3 regions of the Mesorhizobium sp. USDA 4775 genome follow, and region 2 is predicted to be linked to each of the others. Evidence: predicted binding sites of a transcription regulator. Region 2 holds the regulator's gene; each other region holds the start of a gene.

Evidence for each region. Region 2 encodes LexA, which represses DNA repair genes until DNA is damaged. Its sites were predicted from a motif close to TGTTCNNNNTGTGTTCNG; they were not measured.
Region 1: a site for LexA is predicted at 8,142-8,159, ahead of recA (recombinase RecA). Genes of this name have one in related genera too.
Region 3: a site for LexA is predicted at 6,954-6,971, ahead of dinB (DNA polymerase IV). Genes of this name have one in related genera too.

The regions. Positions count from the first base shown of each region.
Region 1 is NZ_JBSSFM010000001.1:3,596,359-3,606,539, forward strand. It holds gene sufB (Fe-S cluster assembly protein SufB) at 1-398, shown strand, start outside; gene sufC (Fe-S cluster assembly ATPase SufC) at 426-1,181, shown strand; gene sufD (Fe-S cluster assembly protein SufD) at 1,201-2,469, shown strand; gene ACVILI_RS17475 (cysteine desulfurase) at 2,474-3,718, shown strand; gene ACVILI_RS17480 (SUF system Fe-S cluster assembly protein) at 3,727-4,119, shown strand; gene sufA (Fe-S cluster assembly scaffold SufA) at 4,222-4,602, shown strand; gene ACVILI_RS17490 (hypothetical protein) at 4,724-5,080, shown strand; gene ACVILI_RS17495 (GFA family protein) at 5,097-5,594, opposite strand; gene ACVILI_RS17500 (TfoX/Sxy family protein) at 5,684-6,007, shown strand; gene ACVILI_RS17505 (pseudouridine-5'-phosphate glycosidase) at 6,009-6,926, opposite strand; gene ACVILI_RS17510 (carbohydrate kinase family protein) at 6,991-7,935, opposite strand; gene recA (recombinase RecA) at 8,217-9,314, shown strand; gene alaS (alanine--tRNA ligase) at 9,574-10,181, shown strand, end outside.
Region 2 is NZ_JBSSFM010000001.1:4,025,362-4,035,542, reverse strand. It holds gene lpxB (lipid-A-disaccharide synthase) at 1-478, shown strand, start outside; gene gltA (citrate synthase) at 509-1,837, opposite strand; gene gltX (glutamate--tRNA ligase) at 2,021-3,445, opposite strand; partial or broken gene ACVILI_RS19765 (ComEC/Rec2 family competence protein) at 3,549-6,003, shown strand; gene lexA (transcriptional repressor LexA) at 5,997-6,734, opposite strand; gene ACVILI_RS19755 (GntR family transcriptional regulator) at 7,112-7,885, opposite strand; gene ACVILI_RS19750 (ABC transporter substrate-binding protein) at 8,038-9,024, shown strand; gene ACVILI_RS19745 (ABC transporter ATP-binding protein) at 9,084-9,863, shown strand; gene ACVILI_RS19740 (ABC transporter permease) at 9,869-10,181, shown strand, end outside.
Region 3 is NZ_JBSSFM010000001.1:5,087,615-5,097,795, reverse strand. It holds gene ACVILI_RS24935 (SDR family oxidoreductase) at 1-438, opposite strand, end outside; gene ACVILI_RS24930 (MurR/RpiR family transcriptional regulator) at 517-1,410, opposite strand; gene ACVILI_RS24925 (Gfo/Idh/MocA family protein) at 1,677-2,864, shown strand; gene ACVILI_RS24920 (NUDIX domain-containing protein) at 2,913-3,383, opposite strand; gene ACVILI_RS24915 (sterol desaturase family protein) at 3,570-4,100, shown strand; gene rsgA (ribosome small subunit-dependent GTPase A) at 4,119-5,159, opposite strand; gene ACVILI_RS24905 (excalibur calcium-binding domain-containing protein) at 5,342-5,674, shown strand; gene dinB (DNA polymerase IV) at 5,676-6,923, opposite strand; gene ACVILI_RS24895 (DUF899 domain-containing protein) at 7,132-7,842, shown strand; gene ACVILI_RS24890 (winged helix-turn-helix transcriptional regulator) at 7,908-8,330, opposite strand; gene ACVILI_RS24885 (dihydrofolate reductase family protein) at 8,442-9,029, shown strand; gene ACVILI_RS24880 (SDR family oxidoreductase) at 9,146-10,033, shown strand; gene ACVILI_RS24875 (alpha/beta hydrolase) at 10,139-10,181, shown strand, end outside.

The DNA.
Region 1 (10,181 bases), 430 kb from region 2:
TCGGCAAGAACACGTCGAGCCGCATCATCTCCAAGGGCATCGCCGCCGGCTTCTCGCAGAATACCTATCGCGGCCAGGTCTCGGCGCACCGCAAGGCGACCAACGCGCGCAATTTCACCAACTGCGACAGTCTGCTGATCGGCGACCAGTGCGGCGCGCATACCGTACCTTACATGGAAGCCAAGAACTCGACGGCGCAGTTCGAGCATGAGGCGACGACTTCGAAGATTTCCGAGGACCAGAAATTTTACGTCATGCAGCGCGGCATTCCCGAGGAGGAAGCCATCGCGCTGATCGTCAATGGCTTCGTCAAGGATGTCATCCAGCAACTGCCGATGGAGTTTGCCGTCGAGGCGCAGAAGCTGATCGGTATCTCGCTTGAGGGCTCGGTCGGCTGACCGGACAGATATTCAGGAAACAAAAGAATGCTTGAGATCAAGAACCTGCATGCCCGCATCGTCGATGACGGCACCGAAATCATCCGCGGCCTGAATCTGACGGTGAAAGCCGGCGAGGTCGCCGCGATCATGGGCCCGAACGGCTCGGGAAAATCGACGCTGTCCTATATCCTTGCCGGCCGCGAGGACTATGAAGTCACCGAAGGCGACATCCTCTACAACGGCCAGTCGATCCTCGAAATGGATCCGGCCGAGCGCGCCACGTCGGGCATTTTCCTAGCCTTCCAGTACCCGATGGAGATACCGGGCGTGGCGACCATGGAATTCCTGAAAGTGGCCATGAACGAGCAGCGCAAGGCGCGTGGCGAAGAGCCGCTGAAAATCCCCGAATTCCTCAAGCGGGTGAAGGAAGCCGCGGCCTCGCTCAGCATGGACATGGCGATGCTGAAGCGGCCGCTCAATGTCGGCTTCTCCGGCGGCGAGAAGAAGCGCGCCGAGATTTTGCAAATGAAGCTGCTGGAGCCGAAACTGTGCGTGCTCGACGAGACCGATTCCGGCCTCGACATCGACGCGCTGAAGATCGTTTCCGACGGCGTCAACGCGCTGCGGGCACCCGACCGGGCCTTCCTGGTCATCACCCACTACCAGCGCCTGCTCGAGCACATCGTGCCTGATAGCGTGCACGTGCTCTATAGAGGCCAGGTCATCAAGTCCGGCGACAAGTCGCTGGCGCTCGACCTCGAAGCCAATGGCTATGCCGGCGTGATCGGCGAAGCCGCGTGAGATGCCAGAGGCAAGACTGATGAATATGCACACACAACCGCAGCGGACACCGGCCGAGACAGCGTTGATCGACGCGTTCGGCGACCGGCTGTCGCTGCTGCCGGGCGACGGCGCGGTGATGCTGAAGCGCGACGACGCGATCGAAGCGATCAAGCACGGCCTGCCGACGCGGCGCGTCGAATCCTGGCACTACACAGATCTGCGCCGGCTGTTGAACGTGGTGCCGGACTTCGATCCAGCCGCCATGGCCAAGGCCATCGCGCCGATCGTCGAAGGCTCCGCCGTTCTGCCGGTCCTGAACGGCAAGTCCGACGCAAAGGTGCCGGCCATCGAGGGCGTTGCCGTCCAGTGCCTGTCGGAAAAGTTGATTGATGGCAGCATCGCGCCGGGGCTCGATCCCTATGGCAGCGACGATGCCATAGGCGCGCTGAACACCGCTTTCGTTGCCGATGGTTATTTTGTCGACATCGCCGATGGCACGGAACTTGAAATGCCGATCGAGCTGCAGAATGTGCAGGCCGGCGGCCAGACCCATGTGCGCCTGGCCGTTCGCGTCGGCGCCGGCGCCAAGGCCGTTATCGTCGAGCGTCAGGCGGGTGATGGCGCCGCGCTGGTCAGTTCCGTGAGCCAGCTCGTGCTTGGCGAGGGTGCCGAGGTGACATGGCTGATCGTCCAGGAGCAGCCGGACACGGCGACGCATCTGGCGCAGTTCAAGGCCCATATCGGCAAGAACGCGAAACTGACGCTTTTCGTGATGAACGCTGGCGGCAAGCTTGTGCGCCAGGAGGTCATGGTCAAGACGACGGGCGAAGGCGCTGATTTCAAGCTGCGCGGCATCAACCTTCTGGCCGGCGACACCCACTCCGACGTGACGATGGTGCTCGACCACGCCGTGCCGCATACGACCTCGACCGAGGTCATCCGCAACGTGGTGACGGGCAAGGCACGCGGCGTCTTCCAGGGCCGCATCAACGTCCACCAATATGCGCAGAAGACGAATGCCAAGATGGCCTGCAACACGCTGTTGTTGTCGGACGATGGCGAGTTCTCGACCAAGCCGGAGCTCGAAATCTTCGCCGACGACGTCGTCTGCGGCCACGGCGCGACGGTGACCGAAATCGACCACGACCATCTGTTCTACCTGATGGCGCGCGGTGTCGACGAGAAGTCGGCTCGCGGTCTGCTGGTCAAGGCCTTCGTGGCCGAGGTGATCGAGGAACTGGACGACGAGACGATCGTCGAGGCGCTGGAAGCGAGACTCGACGAATGGTTTGTGACGCACGGGTGAAATGATGAACGCTCCAGGCAAGATCGGAGATTTCTACGACGTCGAGGCGATCCGCCGCGACTTCCCGATCCTGTCGCGCGAAGTCTATGGCAAACCGTTGGTCTACCTCGACAATGGCGCGTCGGCGCAGAAGCCGCAGGTGGTGCTGGACACGATCCAGCATGCCTATTCCCAGGAATACGCCAACGTCCATCGCGGCCTGCATTTCCTGTCCAACGCAGCGACCGATGCCTATGAAAAGGCGCGCGAGACGGTGCGCCGCTTCCTCAACGCGTCGAGCACCGACAACATCGTCTTCACCTCCAACACGACCTCGGCGATCAACACCGTCGCCTATGGCTATGGCATGCCCAATATCGGCGAGGGCGACGAGATCGTGCTGTCGATCATGGAACACCACTCCAACATCGTTCCCTGGCATTTCATCCGCGAGCGGCAGGGCGCCAAGCTGGTCTGGGTGCCGGTCGACGATCTCGGCGTCTTCCACATTGAGGAGTTCGAGAAGCGGCTGACCGACCGCACCAAGCTAGTCGCCATCACGCAGATGTCGAATGCGCTGGGCACGGTGACGCCGATCAAGGAGATCGTGCGCATCGCGCACGCGCGTGGTATTCCCGTCCTTGTCGATGGCAGCCAGAGCGCCGTGCATATGCCGATCGACGTGCAGGATCTCGACTGCGACTTCTTCGTCTTCACCGGCCACAAGGTCTACGGTCCGTCTGGCATCGGCGTGCTCTACGGCAAGAAGGACATTCTCCAGGGCATGCGCCCCTTCATGGGCGGCGGGGAGATGATCGAGGAGGTGACGGAAGACATCGTTACCTACAACGAGCCGCCGCATCGCTTCGAGGCCGGCACGCCGCCGATCGTCCAGGCGATCGGGCTGGGTGCCGCCCTCGACTACATGGAAAAGATCGGCCGCGAACGGATCGCGGCGCACGAGGAAGACCTCAAGACCTACGCGCACGAGCGGCTGCGCGCCATCAACTCGCTGCGCATCTTCGGCGATGCGCCGGGCAAGGGCGCGATCATTTCCTTCGAACTGCAAGGCATTCATGCCCATGACGTGTCGATGGTGATAGACAGGCAGGGCGTGGCAGTGCGGGCCGGCACCCATTGTGCCCAGCCGCTGTTGAAACGCTTTGGTATAACCTCCACATGCAGGGCATCGTTCGGCATGTACAATACCAGGGCCGAAGTCGACGCTTTGGCCGAGGCGCTTGAAAAAGCGCGAAAGTTCTTTGGGTGATGACGACCATGGACGATGTGAGCACAACCGAAGAGACCGCGCCGGAAACGGCTGCAAATGGCATCGTATCGGCCTCGGCCATTCCCGCCGACGAACTGGCGCGGCTGACCGACGACATCGTGTCGGCGCTGAAGACGGTCTACGACCCGGAAATTCCGGCCGACATCTACGAGCTCGGCCTCGTCTACAAGATCGACATCGAGGACGACCGCTCGGTCAAGATCGACATGACGCTGACCGCGCCGGGTTGCCCGGTGGCCGGTGAAATGCCGGGCTGGGTCGAAAATGCCGTCGGCGCCGTCGAAGGCGTGTCCGGCGTCGAGGTCAACATGACCTTCGACCCGCCCTGGTCGCCCGACCGTATGTCGGAAGAAGCGCAGGTGGCGGTGGGGTGGTACTAGCGTCGAGCCTGGTACACTTGCGCCAGGGGTAAAACTTCACCATTTTAGGTGAGGAATCATTCGGCAGGCCTTTAACCTGCATGGAATGGAGAAGGAAAGAGAATGGGACGCTTCGCCGTCATCACGATGACCGAAAAGGCCGCAGACCGGGTGCGCGAGATCGTGGCTACCCGTGACAACGCGCACGGCATCCGCCTCGGCATCAAGAAGGGCGGCTGCGCCGGCATGGAATATACGGTCGACCTGGTGACCGAGCCCAACACCAAGGACGACCACATCGAGCGCGACGGCGCCCACGTCTATGTCGCGCCGGAGGCCGCGCTTTTCCTGTTCGGCACCGAGATGGATTTCGAGCAGACGACGTTGCGCACCGGCTTCACCTTCCGCAACCCGAACCAGAGTTCGGCCTGCGGCTGCGGCGAATCCGTCGAACTGAAGCCGGCCGATCTGAAGGCATTGGCGGAAGCACGCGCTTCGGCCTGAAGTACGATCAGAATCTGGTATAGCTGGATAAATCAAAAGCGCGCGTCGTGATTTACGCTAAATAGAGCGCTGTCGTCATAAATTCCCGCCGTCCAGTGTTTGATGGTTTCGGGGTCCCGCGATGAATAGCCATCTCCCTCCTTTGGTTCTCGCGTCAGTTCTCATTATTTTGTTTTCCTATTTCGCTTACTACCGGGTTTACTGGTACGTGAAAAATAACCTGCTTCTGCAGGTGAATTTGAGCGACTATCAGATACGGACGTCGCTCGATTTTTATGTATTCGGCAAGGGAATACCAAAAAAGATAAAGCTATTGTATATAGCGTGCCATTTATCCGGCATGGTTGTTGCAATTTTATTCGGACTTTGTGCGCTTGAGGTGCATAGGGGTGATATGATCATACTCTTCGGCTCTGTAACCATTGCCTTCCTGGCGTCTGCTGTTCGCGGGCTGTCAAAAATGATCAAAGCACAATAGGGTTTTGTCCTTCCCTCTAATCGACCCACATCCCCATCCGCTTGTGCCAGTCGGCGATCGATTCCTCGGGGTAGACATCGAACGTCTTGTCGCCCTTGCCGATATCGGGCTCGACCCAGTTCGCCTTGTATTTCAGCATCAGATGCACCTTTTGCGGCGGCTTCGGCAGGTCGCTGTCGATTGCCGAGGCGAAGGGGTGCACCAACTCCGGCCAGGTCGGGTCGTAAAGCCAGAGCGCCGACCCGCATTTGCGGCAGAAATTGCGCTCGCCCGTCGAGACCTCGCAATGCGGATGCTCGTCGTCCTCGATCTCGGCACGGTATACGCCAAGGCTCCTCTTGCCCCTGATGTTCAGCGTCTCATAGGCGGCGCCGAGATTGATGGCGAACCCGCCGCCGCCCTGCTGCTTGCGGCAGATCGAGCAGTAGCACAGCATGAACGGTACGGGCGTGTGGCTCTCCACCTCGAAACGCACCGCGTTGCAGCGGCAGGACCCCTTGAGCAGAAGCGGCATGACAAAAACTCCGATGGAATGGTCTTAACCTGTCAGCATGGTTCTGGTTGCGCGATGACAATGTCAAATGCCGGTGACATGATCGCGGCATGGACAATGAACGCATCGCCGAACTGTTCTCAGGGCTGGGCCCGGTCAGCATCCGCAGGTTGTTCGGCGGCAAGGGCATCTATTTCGACGGCGTCATCATCGCCATCGTGCTGCGCGGCGAGTTGCTGCTCAAGGCCGACGAGCAAAGCGCGCCCGATTTCGAAGCCGAGGGCTGCAAGCAATGGGCCTATACCGGCAAGCGCCACGGCAAGCTGGTCGCCATGCCCTATTGGAGCATTCCCGACAGCGCCTTTGACGATCCCGACGAGATGACGGTGTGGGCGCGCCGCGCCTATGAGGCAGGGCGGCGCGCAGGCAAGTGAACTACAGCGCCTTGGCGATCTCGGCAGCCAGCCGCGCATTGTTTTCGACCAGCGCGATATTAGTCTTGAGGCTGCGGCCGCCGGTCAACTCCAGGATTTTTCCCAGCAGGAACGGCGTCACCGCCTTGCCGGTCACGTTGAGCGCCTCGGCCGCCTTTTGCGCGGCGTCGATATAGCCCGCCATCTCTTCAGCAGGGATTTCGTGGTTTTCCGGCACCGGATTGGCGATCAACATGCCGCCACCCAAGCCCAGTGCCTGCCGCGTCCGGAAGAAATGCGCGATCTCTTCGGGCTTATAAAGGGTCAGCGGGGCGCGGAACGGCGACTGCCGCGACCAGAAGGCGGGCATGGTCTCGCAGCCATGGCCGACGACAGGCACGCCTCGCGTCTCCAGCACTTCCAGCGTCTTTTCGATGTCGAGGATCGCCTTGGCGCCGGCCGAGACGACGATGACCGGCGTGCGCGCCAATTCGTCGAGATCGGCGGAGATGTCGAAGCTCTTCTCGGCGCCCTTGTGCACGCCGCCAATGCCGCCGGTGGCGAACACTTTTATCCCGACCATTTCAGCCGCGATCATGGTGGCGGCGACTGTCGTGCCACCCGTGCGCCCTTGCGCGACGGCAAAGCCGAGGTCGGCGCGCGACAGCTTCATGGCGTCACCGGTCATGGCCAGCGATTCGCGCTCGCCGTCGGACAGGCCGATCTTGATGCGGCCGCCAACCACGGCGATCGTCGCCGGTATGGCGCCGCCGTCGCTGATGATCTTCTCGACATTGGCCGCCATGGCGCCATTGTCGGGGTAGGGCATGCCATGGGTGATGATGGTGCTTTCCAGCGCCACAACCGGGCGCCCGGCGGCCAGGGCTTGCGCCACCGGTGCGTGGATGTCGATGAAGGGGCGGGCGGTTTCGGGGCTCATCTGGATCTCCAACTCGCGGTGCGGCGCATGCCGGCAATACAGCGGCACTATGAATTTGCCGGTCTCATGCCACTTCCTGCGCGTCCGGCACAAGTGCCAGCGCTTCCGCGAAGCTTGCCGCGGTAAAATCAGGGATGGCGTCGGCGCTTTCGATGGCCAGCGTCGCCGCCGCGACGCCTTCGCGCAAGGCCTGGCGCAGCGGCAGGCCGCGCAGCAAGGCTGCCACCGTCGCACCCGCCAGCGCGTCGCCGGCGCCGGTGACGTCGGCGACTTTTCTGGGGGCAGGCGGTTGGATCGAAAAAGCGCCTGTCTCGTCGAAACCCAGCACCGGCGCGCTGCCTGCCGTCACGACGCCGCTGGCAAGGCCGCTGCATCGCAAACCGTCGACGACGTCTCGCTCGGCGGCATTTGCATTGACGCCGGCCAGCGCGACGGCCTCGCGCCGGTTCATGAAGACCAGTGCCAGCGCGCCGAGCACCGGTATCAGCCGCACGACCTTGGCCGGCGAAATGGCAATGGCATAGACCGGCTTGCCGGCGGCAAGCGAAACCAGCCGCTCCAGTGCCGAAGACGGCAGATTGGCATCGCACAGTATGGCATCGGCGGCTGCGATCGCCTCGCGGACCTTGGAGCGCCTCATCTGCTTGGGAAACGCCAGATCGTACAGCGCCATGTCGGCGAAGCCGACGATCAACTCGCCCTCGCGATCGATCAGCGCCGTATAGCTCGGCGTCGTGCGGTCGAGGAAGACCGCCGACAGGTCTGCGATGCCTGCCTCGGCGATGGCTCGCGAAATGGTGTCGGCCCCGGCATCGCCGCCGCGCATCGACATCAGCGAGCCCGATACGCCGCGCCGCACCGTGCTGCGCAGCGCGTTGAACACGCCGCCGCCGACATCCTCGCGCATCGTGCCGGGATTGGACGCGGCCGGCACGTAGGCGCCGGACACCTGGCCACGCCGGTCGATATGGGCGCCGCCCACGGCCAGTATCTCTATGGATTTCACCATGCTGGCGATATGCCCTTTGTTATTGCGACTGCACAAGCGCTAGACTGCGCCGCAGACCTTCGCCAGCAAGATGGCGATTCGGCGGATCGATACAATCGAACAGTCTGGCCCAATGTGGGGCGCGTTCCTGTTCGATCTCTTGGTACGAAAAAAGAACAAATCCGGATATGACTTGTTTTTCAGATATTTGATCCCTCTTGCCAAACGAGAACAAAAAAGGTACAAAATGGCAGGGATTACGGATTGTCCGGCCTTCATTGACGACCAAGGGGTGATGTATCATGGCTCAGAATTCTTTGCGGCTTGTAGAGGATAAGGCAGTGGACAAATCAAAGGCTCTGGATGCGGCGCTGTCGCAAATCGAGCGGGCTTTCGGCAAGGGCTCGATCATGCGGCTCGGCGCGAACGAGCAGGTCGTCGAGATCGAAACGGTGCCGACCGGCTCGCTCGGCCTCGACATCGCGCTCGGCGTCGGTGGCCTGCCGCGCGGCCGCATCATCGAGATCTACGGGCCGGAAAGCTCGGGCAAGACGACGCTGGCGCTGCACACGGTGGCCGAAGCCCAGAAGAAGGGCGGCATCTGCGCCTTCGTCGACGCCGAACACGCGCTCGACCCGGTCTATGCCCGCAAGCTCGGCGTCGATCTTGAAAACCTGCTGATCTCGCAGCCCGACACCGGCGAGCAGGCGCTGGAGATCTGCGACACGCTGGTGCGTTCCGGCGCCATCGACGTGCTGGTGGTCGATTCGGTTGCGGCACTGACGCCGCGCGCCGAAATCGAGGGCGAGATGGGCGATTCGCTGCCCGGCCTGCAGGCCCGCCTGATGAGCCAGGCGCTGCGCAAGCTGACCGCCTCGATCTCGCGATCCAACACCATGGTCATCTTCATCAATCAGATCCGCATGAAGATCGGCGTCATGTTCGGTTCGCCCGAGACCACGACCGGCGGCAACGCGCTGAAATTCTACGCGTCGGTGCGCCTCGACATTCGACGCATCGGCTCGGTCAAGGACCGCGACGAGGTCGTCGGCAACCAGACCCGCGTCAAGGTGGTCAAGAACAAGCTGGCGCCGCCCTTCAAGGTGGTAGAGTTCGACATCATGTATGGCGAGGGCGTGTCCAAGACCGGCGAGCTGGTTGATCTCGGCGTCAAGGCCGGCGTGGTCGAGAAGTCCGGCGCCTGGTTCTCCTACAATTCGCAACGCCTCGGCCAGGGCCGCGAAAATGCAAAACTGTTCCTGCGCGACAATCCCGATACGGCACGCGAGATCGAACTGGCGCTCAGGCAGAATGCCGGGCTGATCGCCGAAAAGTTCCTCGAAAATGGCGGGTCTGAAGGCGGCGACGACGGTTTTGAGGACGAAGCCGGCGCGATGTAGGGCAACGGACAGAGTTCGGCCATAAAGTCGGCCTATGACCTGATGCTTAAGTAATCGAGTTCTTTAGTACCGCGTCCAAAACCGCCGGCCTTCGCGCCGGCGGTTTTCGTTTTTGGGGCCAATAGACTCCCAGGATTGGCCCAGTTCCGTGTTTCTGGACAGGCTGGAGCGTGCCCGCTAAAAGGCCAAGTCTATTTCTGGAAAGCAGACACCAGTTTCCGCCGGCCGCGCCGGCGGTTTTCGCGAAAAGGCAGCAGTCATGAGTGGCGTGAACGAGATCCGGTCGACCTTTCTCGACTATTTCCGCAAGGAGGGCCACGAGGTCGTGGCCTCGAGCCCGCTCGTGCCGCGCAACGATCCGACATTGATGTTCACCAATGCCGGCATGGTGCAGTTCAAGAACGTCTTCACCGGTCTGGAGAAGCGGTCCTATTCGCGCGCCACCACCGCCCAGAAGAGCGTTCGCGCCGGCGGCAAGCACAACGACCTCGACAATGTCGGCTACACCGCGCGCCACCTGACCTTCTTCGAAATGCTCGGCAATTTCTCCTTCGGCGATTACTTCAAGGAGCGTGCCATCGAGCTTGCCTGGAACCTGATCACCAAGGAGTTCGGGCTGAAGAAGGACAAGCTGCTGGTCACTGTCTATCACACCGACGATGAGGCGGCCGGCTTCTGGAAGAAGATCGCCGGCTTCTCGGATGATCGCATCATCCGCATCGCGACCTCGGATAATTTCTGGGCGATGGGCGACACCGGTCCCTGCGGGCCGTGCTCGGAAATCTTCATCGATCGCGGCGAGCACATCTGGGGCGGTCCTCCCGGCAGCCCCGAAGAGGATGGTGATCGCTTCCTCGAATTCTGGAA
Region 2 (10,181 bases):
GCTGCTGCCGACGGTTCCGCATGTCGCCGATCTCGTCAAATCCTCGGTCAATCGTTGGGACGAAAAACCCGAAATCATCGTTGATCCGCAACGCAAATGGCAGGCTTTCGGCAAGGCCGATGCCGCGCTGATCGCATCGGGGACCGTGTCGCTGGAACTGGCTTTGGCTGGTGTGCCGATGGTGTCGTCCTACAGGCTCGATCCGGTCGCCCGTGCCGTTGCGCCGTATCTTGTTTCGGTCTGGTCGGCGCTGCTGCCCAATCTCATCTCGGATCGCGCGCTCATCCCGGAGTTCTACAACGAGTACGTCAAGCCGAACAATCTGGCTCGCCAACTGGAAGCGTTGTTTGCCGACAGCGGCATGCGCGCCTGGCAGAAGGACGGCTTTGCGGAGATTGCGCTGCGCATGGCGACGGACAAGCCGTCGGGCGAGATCGCGGCGGGCGTTGTGCTGCGCCATATAAAAAAGGCGCCCTGAGAGGCGCCTTTTTTTAATCGGCAGCTTCGGTCAGCGCTTGGCGATCGGCACGTAGTCGCGCTCCGGCGCACCGGTGTAGAGCTGGCGCGGGCGGCCGATCTTCTGGCGCGGATCCTCGATCATCTCCTTCCACTGCGCGATCCAGCCGACGGTGCGTGCGACCGCAAACAGCACGGTGAACATGGTGGTGGGGAAGCCCAGCGCCTTCAGCGTGATGCCGGAATAGAAATCGACATTCGGGTAGAGCTTCTTCTCGATGAAATAGGGGTCGGTCAGCGCGATCTTTTCCAGTTCCATCGCGATGTCGAGCAGCGGATCGTCCTTGATGCCGAGTTCGCCCAGCACCTCGTGCGCCGTTTTCTGCATGATTTTCGCGCGAGGATCGTAGTTCTTGTAAACGCGGTGACCAAAGCCCATCAGCCGGAACGGGTCGTTTTTGTCCTTGGCGCGGGCGATGAATTCCGGGATGTGATCGACATGGCCGATCTCGCCCAGCATGTTGAGCGCCGCTTCATTGGCGCCGCCATGGGCCGGGCCCCACAGGCAAGCGATGCCGGCGGCGATGCAGGCGAACGGGTTGGCGCCCGACGAGCCGGCGAGGCGAACCGTCGAGGTCGAGGCATTCTGCTCGTGATCGGCGTGCAGGATGAAGATGCGCTCCATGGCGCGCGCCAGCACCGGGTTGATCTTGTATTCCTCGCACGGCACCGCAAAGCACATATGCAGGAAGTTTGCCGCGAAACCGAGATCGTTCTTCGGGTAAATGAAGGGCTGGCCGATATGGTACTTGTAGGCCATGGCCGCGATCGTCGGCATCTTGGCGATCAGGCGCATCGACGCCACCATGCGCTGGTAGGGGTCGGAGATGTCGGTGGAGTCGTGATAGAAGGCCGACAGCGCGCCGACCACGCCGCACATCACCGCCATCGGGTGCGCGTCGCGGCGGAAGCCGGTGAAGAAGCGCGACATCTGCTCGTGCACCATGGTGTGGCGCGTCACGCGGTAGTCGAAATCGTCCTTCTGCGCCTTGGTCGGCAGTTCGCCGTAGAGCAGGAGATAGCAGACTTCGAGGAAGTCGCCGTGTTCGGCCAGCTGGTCGATCGGATAGCCGCGGTGGAGGAGAATACCGGCGTCGCCGTCGATGAAGGTGATCTCGGACTCACAGCTTGCCGTCGAAGTGAAGCCGGGGTCGTAGGTGAAGGCGCCGGTCGTGCTGTAGAGCGAGGCGATGTCGATGACGTCGGGTCCGACGGAGCCGCTTCGCACCTTGAATTCATGGGTCTTGCCGGCGAATTGAAGCGTTGCGGTAGCCTCTAGGTTCGCGCCGCCCACATCCAGTTTTTTCGCAGCTTCGGTCATTGCAAACTCCTTGTTGTTTCCTCATGCCGGCAAAGGCAAATTCTGCAGAGCGACACGTCGAAATCACCGCAATGCGCGTATTCGCCACCGCATTTTAGGAGGTGCGTGCCAGATTGGGCCAAGGCCTAATGTTGCACTGCGAAACGCGCCTTTCAATGCCAATCTTCTTGGGCCAGTTTGCTCCTAATCGATTTGATCCGCTATGCGCGCCAGGCTTTCCTCGCGCCCAAGCACGGCAAGCACGTCGAACACGCCAGGCGAGGTGCTTTTGCCGGTCAGCGCGGCCCGCAACGGTTGGGCCACGGCGCCAAGCTTGTGGCCACCGGCCAGCGCATAGTCGCGGATCACGGCTTCCGCCGCGGCTGCAGTCCAGTCGCCGGAAAACGCATTCAAAGCTTCGTGAGCGCCGCGCAGGATCTTGCGGGCGTCGTCGTTGAGCAGGAGGGCCGCCTTCTCGTCGACCGGCAGCGGTCGCGTGGCGAACAGATAGGCCGCGCCATCGACGAGCTCGACCAGCGTCTTGGCGCGCTCCTTCAGGCCCGGAAGGGCCGCCAGCAACTGCGCCTTGTTGTGTTCGTTGAGGCGCGCGGCCATCGCCGGGCCACCCTCGAGATAGGGCAGAGTGGCGATGAAGATGTCCAACAGCTTCGCGTCGGCCATGCGCCGCATATGCGCGCCGTTGATCGCTTCCAGCTTGGCGAAATCGAAGCGGGCAGCGCCCTTGTTGACGTCGCCGATATCGAACCAGGAGATCATGTCCTTGATCGACATGATCTCGTCATCGCCATGACTCCAGCCCAGGCGCGCCAGGTAGTTGAGCAGTGCCTCCGGCAGGTAGCCCATGGCCCGATAGGCTTCGACGCCGAGCGCGCCATGGCGCTTCGACAGCTTGGCGCCGTCGGCGCCATGGATCAGCGGGATGTGCGACATGGACGGCACGTCCCAGCCCATGGCGTTGTAGATCACGGTCTGGCGGGCCGCATTGGTCAGGTGGTCGTCGCCGCGGATGATGTGGGTGACACCCATGTCGTGGTCGTCGACGACGACGGCATGCATGTAGGTTGGGTTGCCGTCCGAACGCAGGATGATGAAGTCGTCGAGATCCTTGTTGGGGAAGCGCACCTCGCCCTGGACGCGGTCATGGACGATCGTCTCGCCTTCGGTCGGCGCCTTGATGCGGATGGCGCCCTTGACGCCCGCAGGCGCCTCAGAGGGGGCGCGGTCGCGCCACTGGCCGTTGTAGCGCGGCGGCAGGCCCTTGGCCCGTGCTGCCTCGCGCATCGCCTCCAGCTCGGCCGGCGTCTCGTAGCTGTAATAGGCCTTGCCCAGACGCACGAGTTCCTCCGCGACCTCGCGGTGGCGTGGCGCGCGCTCGAACTGCGAGACCGGGTCGCCGTCCCAGGTCAAGCCGAGCCAGGAGAGGCCGTCGAGGATGGCAGCCGTCGCGGCGGCGGTCGAACGCTCGCGATCGGTGTCCTCGATGCGCAGCAGCATCGTGCCGCCGGTGTGTTTGGCATAGAGCCAGTTGAACAGAGCCGTGCGCGCGCCGCCGATGTGCAGATAGCCGGTGGGCGAGGGGGCAAAACGGGTGACGACCTTGTCGGACATGAAACTCTCGGAAACCATCTGAAGCGGGGTGCGGCCGCGCGGACTTTCGCGCGTCGCGCGTTCATGTAGCATAGGGCGTCAGGCGTGCAAGGGGCAGGACCCGATGGCTGGACGAGGCTGGGGCTCGGATCAGGGCGAGGACGCTGGTGTTGGCGTCAGCGAACGGTCGTTGTTTGCATCTCCCCTTGCGAACCCACTGCCATCGCCCCTTATGCCTGCACCCGGCAGCCAGCCGCCGCAGGCGGATATGCCGGCGACACTTCCGCCGCCTGCTTCAGGCCGGATTGTGCGTGTCCGGCGGCGACTCGCCCGGGTTTCCTGGCCTCGCCTACGCCATAGCGCGGCGACAGCAGCGGAGCTCGAGCTTGACCGGGGCATCGCCTTCCTGCTGGTGCCGGTTTGTCTGGCCGCTGGAGCGATCGGCTATTATTCGCTCGCGACGGAGCCTGATTTTGCAAAGCCTGTCGCGGTCGTCGTGCTGATGGCGGTCTGTGCGCTTGTTTCGCGCTCCTGGCCCAAAACCCATCTGGGCTTCACGGCGGCATTGTTGTGCGCGCTTGGCCTGCTTGTCGCCAAGGTCGAGACATGGCGGGCGGGCACCCAGATGCTGGGTTCGGAAATCTCGACGCAAGTCACCGGCCGTGTCGTTTCGCTCGACCGGATGGAGACCGGCCGCATCCGGCTGACCATCGACGTGACGTCGACCGCCCGGCCGAAACTGCGCTATGCGCCGGAAAGGGTCAGGCTTTCGGCGCGAGATATCCCGGCGGAAATGACCGCCGGCTCCCTGGTCACCGGCTATGCTAAACTGTTGCCGCCGACCGGTCCGGTGCGGCCGGACAGTTACGATTTCTCCTTCGACAGCTATTTTGCCGGCATTGGCGGCAGCGGATTCTTTCTCGGCAACCCAAAGCTTGTCTCAGCCACGGACGACGAGGTGCCGCTCACGGCCCGCCTTTTCTCGGGGATAGAAAATGCCCGTGAAGCCATTGCCGACCACATCAGGGCCACGGTTGGCGGTGCCGAGGGTGAGATCGCGGCGGCGCTGATCGTCGGCGTGCGGGCCGGCATTCCCGATGAAATCAACGAGGCGATGCGACGCACCGGCATCTATCACATCATCTCCATTTCCGGACTGCATATGGCGCTCGTCGCCGGTACCATCATGGGGCTGCTGCGCGGCGCCTTCGCGCTGTTTCCGGACTTTTCCGCGCGTCGGCCGGTGAAGAAATATGCGGCCGCCGCGGCCCTTTTCTCGATCGCCGCCTATCTCGTCATTTCCGGCGTCGTCGTCGCGGCCGAACGCAGCTTCATCATGCTGGCGGTGATGCTGATTGCCGTGCTGTTCGATCGCGCGGCGCTGACCATGCGCAATCTTGCGATCTCGGCGATCGCCGTCATTGTGGTGTCGCCGCATGAGGTAGTCGGCCCAAGCTTCCAGATGTCGTTCGCCGCGACCGCGGCGCTGGTCGGCGCTTATGCCGGCTGGGCGGATCACCATGCGGGAAAGGCAAGACCGCCACCGCCAAAGCGATCCCTGCCGGGTTTTCTCACGCGAAAATTCCTGCTGGCGACGGGTGGGTTGGCGATGACATCCATCATCGCCGGCTGCGCCACGGCGCTGTTTGCCATCTGGCATTTCCAGCGTGTGTCGCCGCTCAGCCTGTTCGCCAATCTGGCCGTCATGCCGATCGTGTCACTGATTGTCATGCCTTTCGCTGTTCTCAGTTCGCTTGCGATGCCCTTTGGTGCCGACAGTCCCTTCCTTTACGTGATGGGCAAGGGCCTGACCGCAATGATCGCCATATCGGCGTGGATATCGGAGCGCTCCCCGGTCGATGCGGTCGGGGCTGATTTCGCAGCAATCCGTGCTGCTGGTGACCGTCGCCCTGGTCATCGCGACGATGGCGACGACCTGGCTGCGGCTCGCGGCAGTGCCATTCGCGCTTGCCGGCCTGCTGACAGTATCGGATACGCGCGCCCCGGATGTGCTGATTTCCGAAGATGCGCGTTTGGTGGCGCTGCCGATCGGCGGTGGAGAACTCGCGGTCAGCCGGGCTCGCCCGAACGAGTTCACCGTCGACAATTGGAAACGCGCGCTGGTGTCCGAAACCATCGTCGTGCCGGAGATGTTCGACAAGGCGGACTGGCAATTCGACATTGCCGATGCCGCCAATCTGCCGCCGGGAGCGCCGTTTTATTGCACGGATGGCGTCTGTCTTGCCCGGCACCCGTCAGGGGCGATCATCGCGCATGTCGAAGACCGCAAGGACACCTGGAAGGCTTGCGGTTTCGCCGATTTGATCGTCGTCAATGACGCGACAGGCTATGATTCCTGCCACAATCCGCTGGTTCTTGTCGTCACCAAACGGCAACTTGCCCGCAAGGGCAGTGCCGCCGTCTTCTTCGACCGCCAATCGGCGACAGGTCCGCCAATCATCAGCTTCGCGGTGGACGGGCCATATCGGCCCTGGCACGAGCAGCGAAAATTTTCGCGCGAGGCGAGGGGGCTGCCGCCCTATCAAAAACCCGAAAAGCCGGCCGTTCCTGCTCAGTAGCGCCGGATCAACCCGACAAGCTTGCCTTGCACCTTGACCCTGTCTGGCCCGAAAATGCGCGTCTCGTAGGCCGGGTTGGCGGCTTCAAGGGCGATCGAGGCGCCCTTGCGGCGGAACCGTTTCAGGGTTGCTTCCTCCTCGTCGACCAACGCCACGACGATCTCGCCCGGGCTCGCCGTGTCGGCGTTGCGGATGATGACCGTGTCGCCGTCGAAGATGCCGGCGTCGATCATCGAGTCGCCCTTGACCTCAAGTGCATAATGCTCGCCACCCATGATCATGTCCGGCGGTACCGAGATCGAATGTGTCTGATGCTGGATGGCATCGATCGGCACACCAGCGGCGATGCGACCCATCACCGGGATCGACACGGCGGAAACCGCATCGTCATTATTGCCGGCCGCGGGCAAGCGCGATGCCGCCGGCTTGATCTGGCGGCCAAGACCACCCTGGCCGAGGCTGCCCTGGATGACGCTTGGCGAGAATTTCTTTGCCGCGTTGAGGCCGGGTGCGATCGAATCCGGCAGCCGCAGCACTTCCAGCGCCCGCGCCCGGTTGGGCAGCCGGCGAATGAAGCCGCGTTCCTCCAGTGCCGTGATCAGGCGATGAATGCCTGACTTGGAGGCAAGATCGAGCGCCTCCTTCATCTCGTCGAAGGAAGGCGGAATGCCGCTTTCCTTGAGCCGTTCATGAATGAACATCAGCAGTTCATGTTGCTTGCGTGTCAGCATGGCGGCCCCCAAGGCATTGAACGACGGGTGTGAATCAGAATCGAAAAACAAACCCAGAACAAACACTATCTGTTCCAGTTGTGTTCCGCAACTGTTTAAAGTTTAATGAATTTGTTAACGCGTCTGAAATTATTTGGCCCCGGCAGCGGGCCGCGCTCGACCGCTTCCGCTCCCCGCAGGTTCATTGAAATCATTTTGGTTAATGGCCTGTGGCCTACCCCTGGATGCGGTTTGGCATCAGGCGTTTGAGAGGCGTCCACAGAGCGGATTTGTACGGTGTATCGATCCATTTCCGGCGGAACGAAACGAAATCAAAATGCCAACGGTCGCGGGTTCAGGCCGGCCACGGCCGCGTGGATCTGGACGCCGCGGCGACGTCATCCGGAAACCGCTTTCAGGCTGCCGGCGCGCGCGGTGTAGGTGTTGGCGCCGTTGTCTTCGCTGTGGACATAGACATGCAGCGTGTAGCCGATATGCGCCGTCATCAGCGCCTTTGCCCGCTCGACGTCGCGATCGAGCGCCGCTTCCATGATTGCGGTGTGATGCTCGATGGCGATCGCTTCGCGCAGCGCGTCCATAGCCTCGCCATAGCCGTCCTTGAGGCCGGCCGCCGCCCGCAATGTCGGCGCCAGGCCGAGAAACCGATGATGCCGACACAGCTGATCGGCGATCGTCGAGCGAAAGCGCAACAGCCAGTTCGACGTCGCCGCGCTCAGCAACGCCGCATGGAAGGCCTCGTGGCTCTCGTCCCATTTGTCGACGGCCGCATCGGAAGGGTCTTCGACCGCGGTCTTGCAGCGGGAGAGCCGGTAATGAGCGGTGACGACCGCGTCCTCCCATTCCCTGCCGCCGTTCGCGATCGATTCCAGGAACAGCGGCATTTCGACAACCATCCTTGCGCGCGCCAGGTCCTCGAGCTCGGCGCGCGACACGGGAGCGACGGCAAAGCCGCGATTGCTGATGGCGGTGACCAGGCGCTCGGCTTCAAGTCGGGACAAGGCTTCACGCAGCGGCGTCCAGCCGACGCCGTATGTGCCGCGCAGCGCGCTCAGCTTGAGCGGCGCGCCCGGCATGAGGCGGGTGGTCAGGATATCGCGCCGCAGCAGCTGATAGGCCGCCTCGGTCTTCGTGGAATTGTTCTGATCCTGCATCGCCATCCGTCCGTCATCGGCTTGCGAAAATTATATATGAAGCGGAGGTATGGCAAGAATTATATATAATGTTTGACACACGGCGGGCGACTGACCATGATCGCCGCAGTTGCCGTCCTGTGGGCGGCGCTGATCAAATCTGGGAGGAAATGATGTTGAAGTCGAAGTCCGCTTGGCTGTCGGGATTGGCCCTGGCAGGCGCATTAATGGTCAGCGCAGGCAGCGCCGCGGCCGATCAGATACGCATCGGCATCGCCAATTTCGGCGAGCATCCGCAGCTCAACGCCGCCATAGCGGGCTTCAAGAAGGCATTGACGGACAAAGGCTTTGTCGAGGGCAAGGACGTCGTCTACACCGAAAGCCATACCAATTTCGATGCATCTCTGGTGCCGCAGATGATCGCCAAGCTGCAGGCGGAGCAGCCCAAGCTGATCTACACCATCACCACGCCGGTCTCGCAGATCGCCAAGAAGGCGCTCGCCGGTTCCGGGATTCCGATCGTCTTTGCCGCGGTCACCGATCCGGTGGCGGCCAAGCTGGTGCCGTCGTGGGACGCCGGAGACGAAGGCATGACCGGCGCCAGCGATCTGCAGGATGTCGCCGCGGTGATGGCCTTCACCAAGAAACTGCTGCCGAACGCCAAGCGTTTTGGCGTGCCTTACAATCCAGGCGAGGCCAATGACGTTGCCCTGATCGAAAAGATCAAGGCGGCGGCACCCGCCGCCGGCTTTGAGGTCGTCGAAGTCGGTGTCGACAACGTCAATGACATTCAGCAGCGCATCGCTTCGCTCGCCGGCAAGGTCGACGTGATCTACGGTCCGGCCTCGAACCTGATCCAGCCGGCGATCGCCGCTGTCTCCGCGGCCGCCCGCCAGGCCGGTATCCCGGTCGTCAACTCTGATGACAGCGCGGTCCGCAACGGCACCGTGCCGGCGAGCTTCGCGGTCAATTACACGCAGGTCGGCATGAACGCCGGCAACATCGCCGCCGAAATCCTCAAGGGCAAGGATCCCAAGACGATCGCGCCGTCGCGCCCGGCCTACAAGGATCACATGGCAACGATTTCCCGCAAGGCGATGGCCGCGTTCGGCATCGAGATACCGGCTTCGATGGCCGATTGCGGCTGCATCGTCGACTGATATCGGGCTGCAAGGGGCGATGGCGTTGGCGCCGTCGCCCTTCCGGCCAGGGAGGAACGATGCTCGATATCCGATCCGCGCGCAAAGTATTCTACAAGGGGCAGGCCGACGAGAAGGTCGCGCTCGACGGCCTCAGCCTGTCATTGGCCACCGGCGAGTTCGGCATCGTCATCGGCTCCAACGGGGCCGGTAAGAGCAGCATGCTCAACGCTATTTCCGGAGCCCTCGTCCTGGATTCCGGCAAGATCCTGATCAACGGCGCCGACGTGACAGCCATGCCGGTGCACAAGCGCGCCACACGATTGGCGCGCGTCTTCCAGGATCCGATGCGTGGCACCGCCGCCAGCATGACCGTGGCGGAGAACATGCTGCTGGCCGATCTGCGCAGCCAAAAACGCACGCTGCGGCAAGGGCTGAACGCCACGCGGCTCGCGTCCTACAAGGAGCGCCTGTCGATATTGGGCCTCGGCCTCGAAAATCGTCTCGACACCCGTGTCGACCTGCTCTCGGGCGGGCAGCGGCAGTCGCTGTCGCTGATCATGGCAGTCGGCGGATCGCCGGACCTGCTGCTGCTCGACGAGCATACCGCGGCACTCGACCCGCGCACGGCCGAGATCGTCATGCAGGCGACGGTGCGTGCCGTCAACGCGCTGAAGCTGACCACGCTGATGGTGACCCACAACATGCAGCACGCCGTCGACTATGGCAGCCGGGTGATCATGCTCGACGCGGGCCGGGTCCTGCTGGAGGTCTCCGGCGAGGAGAAGGCGAGGGTCACGGTTATCGATCTGATCGGCCATTTTTCCATCAAGACCGACCGCATGTTGCTGGCGAGCTGATCACCATGGGCTTTATTCCGGACGTTCTGACGAGCTTTGTCGCGATCATGCCGGTGACCCTGGCGCAGAGCCTGATCCTGGCCTTTGTCGTGCTCGGCATCATGATCCCGTTCCGCATGCTGAACTTTCCCGATCTCACTAGCGAAGGCGCCTTTCCGCTGGGCGGCTGCGTCTGCGGCGTGCTGCTGGCTGCCGGGGTATCGCCGCTGACCTGCATCGTCGTCGCATTTGTGGCGGGCTTCGCGGCGGGTTGCTGCACCGCCTTCATCCATCTGCGCTTCCGCATCCACACGCTGCTGGCGGGCATCCTGATGATGA
Region 3 (10,181 bases), 1.1 Mb from region 2:
GATCGACAGGATGTTGACGATGGCGCCGGGCTCCCCGCGCTTCCTCATGTCGGCAATCGCCGCCTGCATCAGGAAGAACGGCGCGCGCGCATTGACGGCGAACAGCGAAGCCCAGTCGTCGAGGCTGGCATCGAGGAAGGAAGCGCGGTCGGTCAGGCCGGCGGCGTTGACGAGGCCATCGATGCGGCCGAAGCGGTCGATGCAGGCCTGCGCCAGCAGGACAGGGGCCTGCGGGTCTCCAAGGTCGGCGGCGACGAAGACGGTCGGCGTCCCGATGGCCGACAGTTCCGCCGCCACGGCGTCGCCGCGCTTGCCGTCGCGTCCGGTGATCAGCAGCCCGCCGGCGCCGGCGTGCGCCAGCGCCTCGGCGATGGCGCGGCCGATGCCTTGCGTCGCGCCGGTGACCAGCACGACCTTACCTTGGAGATGAAGCTCCATTCCTCCTCCCGGAACAAAGTTTCTATTTTTTAAAATATGGAACGGCAATTCCCGATAGTCAATTGTGCCAGCAGCGCCTCATGCGCCGCGTTTTGCCGCGACGCCTTGGACCAGCGCCATGCCGACCGCCAGAGACGCCGCCAGCGAGCGGAAGCCGGCGAAGTCAGATTCCACGACTTCCAGCCAACTGTCCGACAAAGCGATCAGCGGGCTGAAGGTGCTGTCGGTGATGGTGACGATGCGGGCCTTGCGTTCATGCGCCACCGCGACAAGGTCGGGCGTGATCGAATTGTAGGGGCTGAAGGAAACGGCCAGCACGGCATCTCGGCCGCCGATGCAGCCGACCTGGTCGAGCGCGGAGGAGCCGACATTGTCGACCAGCACATTGCGCACGCCTTGCTGCGACAAGGTCAGCGACAGATAGGCGGTGACCGGGAAGGCGCGCTTGGAGCCGATGACATAGATCAGCTCGGCCGCCGCCAGCAGCGTCACCATCTTCTCGAAGCTCTCGACGTCGAAGCCGGTCTCGATGCGGCCGAGCGAGGCCTGCGAGGCGCCGACCATGCCGCGCAGGAAATGCATGGCGGCGTTGGGTTCGACCTCGGCGCGCGGCTCGCCGCGCGCTTCCGGCCAGGAGCCCTTTACGTGTTCCTTGAACAGGCCCTGGAAATCGGAAAAGCCGGAATAGCCGAAGATCTGGGCAAAGCGCACCAGCGTCGAGGGCTGCACGCCCGCCTGTGCCGCCACCTGGGCGATGGTGCAGAGTGCGACATCGCTCGGATGCTGCCACATGAAGATCGCCACCTGGCGCAGCCGCTTGGGAAAATGCACGGTGCCGGAGGAGAGCACAGCGCGCAGTTCCTCATAGGTCTGCGGCTTGATGTAGCCCAACGCCGCCAGCGAGCGCCCGCGCTTGCGCGTCGCCGCCTCGTCGGCATGAGATCGTCCCGAAGATTTGCCCGCCCCACTCATGATCGCAGGCTAGCGTGGCACAATCGTATTACAATACGGAAATTGGAAATTGTGTTCGAAAGTGTTAGGCCTCACCGTCGTCATCCTAGGGCGAAGCAGGAGCGAAGCTCCGGCGCGGAGACCCTAGGATCCATGCCGTGACGGAAGGGAAAATTCCGCACCGTCGCAACGCCTTGAAGTCACGGCATGGATCCTGGGGACTGCGCCGCGTCGCTGCGCTCCTTGCTCCGCCCCAGGATGACGAAGTGATAGGTGGAGGAGAAAACATGGTCTACGCAACATCGGATGGGTCGGCGGGCAAGCGCCTGAGGGTCGGCATGGTCGGCGGCGGCCGCAATGCCTTCATCGGCGCCGTGCATCGGCTGGCCATGCGCCTCGACGACCAGATCGTGCTGGTGGCCGGTGCGCTGTCCTCCGACCCGGAGAACGCCGCCGCCTCGGCCGCCGAGATCGGCATCGCGCCGGAGCGCAGCTATGCCGATTATCACGCCATGGCGCTGGCGGAAGCCGGGCGCCCTGATGGCATCGAGGCGGTCGTCATCGTCACGCCCAACCATCTGCACGCACCGATTGCCACCGCCTTCCTCGAGGCGGGCATCGATGTGATCTGCGACAAGCCGCTGTCGACGACGCTCAGCGACGCCGAGGCGCTGGTGACGCTGGCGCGCGCCAAAAAACGCCGCTTCGTCGTGACGCTGAACAACACCGGCTACGCCATGGTCCGGCAGGCGCGCGAAATGGTGATGGCGGGCGAACTCGGACGGATCGTGTCGGTGCATGGCGCCTACATCCAGGACTGGCTGACCAAGCCGATCGACGCCGAGGGCCAGAAGCAGGCGGAATGGCGCACCGATCCGGCGCGGGCAGGGCAGTCGGCGGTGCTGGCCGATATCGGCGTGCATGCCTTCAATCTGGCGAGCTATATCTCAGGCTGCGAAGCCGAGGCGGTGTCGGCGGACCTGTTCACCGCGGTGCCCGGACGCCGGCTCGACGACAATGCGCATGTCATGGTGCGCTGGGCGGATGGAGCACGCGGCACGATCCTGGCCAGCCAAACCTCGCCCGGCCACTACAACGATCTGTCCGTTCGCATCTATGGCGACAAAGCCGGGCTCGAATGGTCGGGCGGGCGGCCGGAGGAACTGCGCTTCTCGCGCTATGGCGAGGAAACCCGCACGCTGGTGCGCGGCGGCCATGGTTCGACCGAAGAAAGCCGGCGCGTCTCGCGCATGCCGGCGGCGCATCCGGAAGGCTATATCGAGGCCTTCGCCAATTTCTACCGCGACGCCGCCGACATCATCCGCGCGCATCGCTCCGGTGGCGTGGTCGATGCCGCGCGTGCGGCGCGGGTGCCGGACGTTGTCGATGGCGCGCGCGGCGTGAAGTTCGTCGCGGCGGCGGTGGAGTCGAATGCGGCGGGTGGCGCGTGGACTGCGGCGCGGTTTGCGGGGTGACAGCCGATCTCCCCTACGAAGGGAGATTGGCAGCTTTGCCGCCGGCAATCACCCGATCCCCAGCCGCTTCGCCAGATCCGACAGCATCGGGCGCTGGCCCTGCAGAAGTTTTACCTCCGCCTCCGGCAGGCTGAACCAGCCGGCCCTGTCGACCTCCGGAAATTCTTTCATCGACCCAGATCGCGGCGGCCATTCCATGGTGAAGCTGTTGCTCTTGATCGTGGCGACATCGATCTCGGTGCTAGCCTCGACCGACCAGGCAATGACGATCTTGCCGCCCGGTTGCTTGTAGTCGCCGAGGCGCGCGAAGGGGCCGTCGATTGTGATGCCGAGCTCTTCCCCGGTCTCGCGTTGCGCTGCCGCCAGTTCGTCCTCGTCCTCGTCGACGAGGCCTTTCGGGATCGACCAGGCGCCGTCGTCCTTCTTTGCCCAGAACGGGCCGCCCGGGTGAACCAGAAGCACCTGGATATCCCCATCGTTTCGACGATAAATCAGCAGGCCCGCACTGCGTTTTGCCATTTTTGCATGTCCGTTTGCGGCGCCGGTGCGAGGCCCGCCGATTCTTGAGTCGATCATGCGTGCTGAGCTTGCACCGGGAAATTGCGACGCTATGTCAGATGCATCTGCATTGCACCTCATCCGCGAGTTCGGCAATCTGATAGCATCGATTCTGGGGCGGCGTCGAAATCAGTTGGGGCGTCCGGAATGCAACTCGGTCTGATCGGCTACTACAGCGATTTCGTGGTCTATCCGCTGGTGATCGCCCTTCTGGGCGTGGCCGGGCTGATCGAGGCCGGGGAGGAGAGTGCGCCGGACTGGATCGGCACGGTGGTGATCTGTCTCGGCCTTTGGACGTTGATCGAATACGTCCTGCACCGCTTCGTCCTGCATCATGTTCCCTACATCAGGGATCTGCACGACCGTCATCACGTCGAAGAGCGCAGTCCGGTGGGCACGCCGACCTGGCTCAGCCTGGGCGTGCATGCGTTGATCGCGCTGCCCATCTGGTTGCTCTCGGATTTCGCGACCGCCAGCGCGGTCGGCTGCGGGCTGATGCTGGGCTATCTCTGGTACATCAGCGTCCACCACATGATCCACCACTGGCATCCCGCCCATCCCAGCTATCTCTACACGCTCAAGCGCCGCCACGCGGTGCATCACCATATAGACGACAACGCCAATTTCGGCGTGACGTCGCTTTTCTGGGATCGGGTTTTCGGCACGGCCCGGCTTTGAGGGCAGTAGGGCAGCCGTTCAACGTCGCTTGCCGCGGCCGGCGGGTGACTTGGCGCCGCGAGGTCCCGTCTGAACCGGCGTGTTGTTCTGGTTTTCGTCGGACAGTTTGCGCCAGCGGGCCAGGCGCTCCGGATCGAGCGTGCCGGCCTTCGACGCTGCCTGCACCGCGCAGCCCGGCTCGTGCATATGCGTGCAGTCGCGGAACTTGCACAGCGGCGCCAACTCGGTGATTTCGGCGAACAGCGTGTCGATGCCGTAGGCGACGTCGCTGACCTGCAGCGTGCGCATGCCCGGCGTGTCGATCACCCAGCCGCCACCGGCAATGGCATGCAGCGACCGCGCCGTGGTGGTGTGGCGTCCCTTGGCGTCATGTTCGCGAATGGCGCCGGTCTGCTGCGGTGATTGCTGCGCGGATCCGGCCAACGTGTTGACCAGTGTCGATTTGCCGACGCCGGAGGAACCGATCAGCGCCACCGTCTGCCCCGCGCCGCACCAGGCCGCGAGGGCGCCCGCGGCGTCCGCGATGCGCGGGTTCAGCGTCACCACGGCCAATCCGCGCTGCAGCGCGGCGGCCTGGCTTTGGTACGCCTCGGCGTCCTCGGCCGTATCGGCCTTGGTCAACAGGATCACGGGTGTCGTTCCGGCCTCGTTGGCCAGCGCCAGATAGCGTTCGAGCCGGGCGATGTTGAAGTCGGCATTGCAGGACGTGACGATGAACAGCGTGTCGACATTGGCCGCTGCCAGCTGTGGCCCCCTGCCGCCCTGGACGCGGCGCTCAAGAACCGTCTTGCGGGTCAGGCGACGCCGCAGAAGGTGACTGTGCGGCTCGACCAGCACCCAGTCGCCGACGGCGTAGTCGCCGGTGGTGGCCTGCGGCGCCAGGGATAGGTCGGTTTGTCCCGTCTGCGACAGGCCGCTCAGCCGGTCTCGATGGACCATGGCAATGCGGGTCGGGATGAGGTCTGCATCGCCCGGTTCAAGCTGGTCGCCGAAAAATTCCGACCATCCAAGGCCGGCAAGGGAGGGGGAAGAGGCCGTCACGGCTTCGACCAAGGGCACGGCGTCGCTGACATCGGACAGTATTCCCGGCAGGATGGAGAGGCGCGGACCTCTCGGGATGGGCGATCCGCCCGTCCCGCTGTATGGGCGGCACGGCGGGGTTTGGCAAGCGTTGCCGGTTGTCGCAACAGCCCGGTGAAGATAGATTTGTGTCGGGGTCTGAAGCAGGGGGCGCGCCGGGAATGCTTCTGCCATTCTTGCATTGGCCTGCAACTCGTCGCCACGGCAGGCTGAAATATCTGGCTCTTTTCGCGCCGTTCATCCTCTTGTCCGGCTACATCGCCTATGGCTTTGTCGGCATCCAGATTGACTCGCCGCTCGCCGCCTTAAGGCACTTTGCCGCGTTCCCCAACTGTGCGGCCGCCCGCGCCGTCGGGCTTGCCCCCGCGCGCAGGGGACAGCCGGGCTATTGGCCGACGCATGATTCCGACAAGGACGGGATCGCCTGCGAGCCTTGGCATGGGGGAAGCGGCAGCGGCGTCAGCGTGCATCGCTATTGGCGGACCGGCAGATAGCTCACAGTTCCTTTTCCGCCAGTTCCCTGAATTCGTCAGGCACGGAGCGCGCCGCTTCCAGCGCCACCGTGCCGTAGCCGACGGCCTGCTTGCCGAAGCGTTCGCGGATCTTGTCGATGGCGCGGTCGGCGCCGAAGCGGGCGAGGCCTTTTTTGCTGCCGGGCCGGCGCTTCTCGTCGGCGAGGCCAAGCGGCAGGTCGAGCTGCAGTTCCGCGCTTTCCTCCAGATGCGAGACCGAGATCGCCAGCAGCGAGATGGTCTTTTCGCGTGAATGGTCGGCGAGCACGCCGCGCACAAGGTCGCCGGCGATCTCGGCCAGCATGGTGGTCGCCGAGATAGGCTGATCCAGCGTGATCGAACGCGTGACGGCGCTGAGATCGGCAAAGCGCACGCGCACCGTCACCGTGCGGCCCGGCCGCGCCTTGGCGCGCAGCCGGCTGGCGACGCGGTCGGCCAGATGCAGCAGCGTCGGCACGATCACCTGCGCCACGGCAGGCTTTTGCCCAAGCGCCGATTGCGCGCCGGCCGAGTGTGCCCGGCGCCCGGTCTCCAGTTTCCGCGGATCGCGGTTCCATGCGAGAGCGGCGAGCTTTTCGCCGGCGGCGGGACCGAGCAGCCGCGTCAGCGCGCCGCTATGCGTCCTGGCCAGCTCGCCGATGGTCTCGATGCCGATTTCGGCCAGCCGCGCCTTGGTCGCCGGACCGACGCCCCACATCAACGAGACCGGCAAATCGTGCAGGAAGGCCAGTTCGTTGCCGGGGTCGACCACCACCAGCCCGTCGGGCTTGGCGACCTGCGAGGCGATCTTGGCCAGATGCTTGGTGCGGGCGACGCCGATCGAGATCGGCAGGCCGAGTTCGGCCCGCACGCGGCGGCGGATCTCCGTGGCGATCTCTTGCGGCTGCCCGAACAGATGCGTGCAGCCGGCGACATCGGCGAAGGCCTCGTCGATGGAAATGCGCTCGACCACCGGCGTGAAATCGTCGAGCACCTTGATCGCCGCGTCGCCCAGCCGCTGGTAGTGGCTGAAATTGCCGCCAACGAAGATCAGTTGCGGGCAAAGCTCGCGCGCCTTGCGCCCCGGCATGCCGCCGCGCACGCCGAAGGCGCGCGCTTCATAGGAGGCGGCGAGCACCACGCCGCCGCCGACCGCGATCGGCTTGCCGCGTAGCGACGGGTCGAGCAACTGCTCGACCGAGGCATAGAAGGCATCGAGATCGGCATGCAGGATGGTGGCTGTCGTTTCCATCCGGCTGCATATCCGCGGTTGCTGATGGATCGGAACGAATAGAGAACATAACATGTACATCTGTCAAGCGGCATGTCCGCGTCCGGCTGTATCGCCTGCTCTCTTCCCCGCGAAAATTGCGCGGCCCATGTCGGATCGCGGTTTTCAACTACGTCTTCAAGACGGGCAACGAGGCTGTCAGCATGCCTGAATGCGGAAGGAGCACGACATGACCGACCACATCATCGCGCCTTACTCGGACTGGTTTGAAGCGCACAAATCGCATCTCGCAAAGGAGAAGGCGTTGACCCGACAGCGTCAACAACTCGCGGCGGAGCGGCGCGCGCTGCCGTGGCTGAGCATCGACAAGCTCTACGAGTTCGATACGACCCAGGGCAGGAAATCGCTGGCCGATCTCTTCGGGGGCCGCAGCCAGTTGATCATTTATCACTTCATGTTTCCGCCCAATGCGGACTATCGCTGCACCGGCTGTTCATTCCTTTGCGACCACATCGACGCCGCCAACCAGCATCTCAGGCATCACGACGTCTCCCTGGTCGTCTGCGCGCGCGCTCCCCTGGCCGAGCTCATGGATTTCAAGGCGCGGATGAATTGGCAGTTCGATTGGGTTTCGTCATTCGGCAGCGATTTCAATTTCGACTTCCAGGTGTCGTTCACCGAGGACCAGATCAAGTCGGGCAAGGTGCTGTTCAATTTCGAAGAGGTCGCGATGAAAGGCAGGGATCGCGGCGGCGCGACCGTTTTCTACAGGGATGACGATGGCACGATCTACTGCACTTTCCAGGTGCGGAGCCGGGGCGGCGAGAACCTGATCGGGACCTATAACTATCTCGACCTCACTCCCATCGGCCGCAATGAAAACGGGCCATCGCATACGCTGGGCGATTGGGTTCGCCTTCACGACGAGTATGATGGCTGACGATCCGTTATCGCCGCGCGGTTGGGGCGCCTCGGCCTCGCGGCATCCTTCAAGAGTTTCGGCGATCATGTGTTCGCCAGATGTTCGGCCCGCAGCGCCGCCTTCATCCGTTCCAGCGCCGGCTCGCCGCCGGCCGCCAGTTCGTCGGCGGTGCGGGCGAGCTGATCGTCGGCCTTGCGGTGCTTGCTGCCCCAGGCGCCGAGCGTGGCCAGCACCGGCAACAGGTCGATGCCGGCTTCCGTCAGCCGGTAGATCGCCTTCAGCCCGTGGCTCGGATCGTCGCTGCGGGTGAGGATGCCTTCGTCCTGCAGGGTCTGCAGCCGCTCCGCCAGCGTGCGCGAGGAGATGCCTTCATCCGATTGCAGGAATTCGCGAAAATGCGTTTTCCCGGCGAAGACCAGATCGCGGATGATCAGCAGCGTCCAACGGTCGCCGAGCAGTTCCAGCGACAGGCTGATCGGGCAGCCGGACCTTTCGCGCGTCGACATGTCTATGGTTCCATTTTTAAATCACTTTACTCTTGACACCATTTTTGCCTTGCGTAAACGGTTCCAAAAGTAAAGCAATTTTCTTTGAGCCGGACAGACGAGGAGACGACGATGAAGAAGCTTATCTTGCAGATGCAGATGTCGGTCGACGGTTTTGTCGGCGCCAATGACGACCATCGCTGGCAGCTCTGGGAATGGGGCGACGACATCGGCTGGGACGAGGAGCTGAAGCAGGATTTCAACACAGTCTTCGCCGGCATCGACACCATCCTGCTCAGCCGCAAGATGGCCGAGGAGGGCTATCTCGGCCATTGGGGCAATGCGGCGAAGAAGTTTCCACGCGATCCGTTCTACGCCTTCGGCCGGCGCGTCGTGGAGGTCCGGAAGGTGGTGCCGAGCGACAGGTTGAAAACTTCGCGCTGGGAGCACACGGCGGTGGTGAGCGGCGACCTGCCGCGCCAAGTCGAGGCGCTGAAGGGAGGCGAGGGCGGCGACATCATCGTCTTCGGCGGCGCCGGCTTTGCCTCGTCGCTGATCGCGGCCGGACTGGTCGACGAGTTCCAGCTGTTCATCAATCCGGCCGTGCTGGGTGCCGGCCGCCGCATCTTCGACCAGGGCGGTTTTCGTAACCTCCGGCTGCTCGGCTCGAAAGCCTATGCCTGCGGCATGGTGGTCAACCGCTACGCCCCGGCGCGGTGAGGGGGCACGGCGAAGGTTCCCGTCAAAAAACTGTGTGGGCAGAATCCTTTGCCCTCGTCTCTTCGTCTTCAAGGCGCGGTCGCCGGTGGGGCGGCCGCCTCACTGCAGACGGAGAGATGACGATGATCCTGGTGACGGGTGCCACGGGGCTGAACGGCAAGGCGATCGTGCACGAGTTCGCGCGGCAGGGGCATGAGGTGAGGGCGCTGGTGCGCGATGCGGACCGGGCGTCAGTGGCGGGGCTCGGCGGCCTTGTCGGCGTCGAACTGGTCGAGGGCGACATGCGCCTGGCGGACACACTTGGCGCGGCACTCGACGGTATCGACCGCGTGCTGATGATTTCGACCGCCGCCGACGACATGACGGAAACGCAGTGCCGTTTCATCGATGCCTGCGGCCGGGCCGGCGTCGCGCATGTGGTGAAGTTCTCCGGCGCCGAATCCAACATCGGCTACGATGCGAAGAGGTTCCGCTTCACCCGCATGCATGAGGAGGTCGAACGCTATCTGGAGGGGGCCGGCATGGCATGGACGCATCTGCGCCCCAGCCAGTTCATGCAGGTGTACCTGCGCGATGCACCGACCATTGCCGCCGAAGGCGCCTTCTATCTCGCGCTCGGCGAGACCGAACTGTCGCCGGTCGATGTCGAGGATATCGCCAAGGTGGCCTTCCGGCTGCTGCGCGATGGCGGCCATGAAGGCGAGAGTCTCGATATGACCGGGCCGCAGGCGCTGACGATGAGCGATATCGCCGCACTGATATCGCAGGCGATCGGCAAGCCGGTTCGCTATATCGATGTCAGCCCCGCAGAGCGGCGGCGCAACCTGCTGGCCAGCGGCGTCCCGGCCGGCTTTGCCGATGCGCTGGACGAACAACTGGCCGAGCGGCTGCGACGGCCGAAATCGCGGGTGCATCTGGTGACGCACGACATGTTCGGTGTGCGGCCGACGCCGTTCGTCGAATTCGCCCAACGCCACGCCGCGATGTTTCGGGGTGAGGGCTAGCCGGGGCGGAAAATCGTCCGCGGCGACGTATCCTTTTTGTCGGCCCATCCGTCTCTGCTTCTCGAAAGGTCGCGCGGTCCGCGATCCGTAACCCAGGAGAGCATCATGGCGAGCATCGAGAGCGAAGCAAACAGGAACCACTACGCGG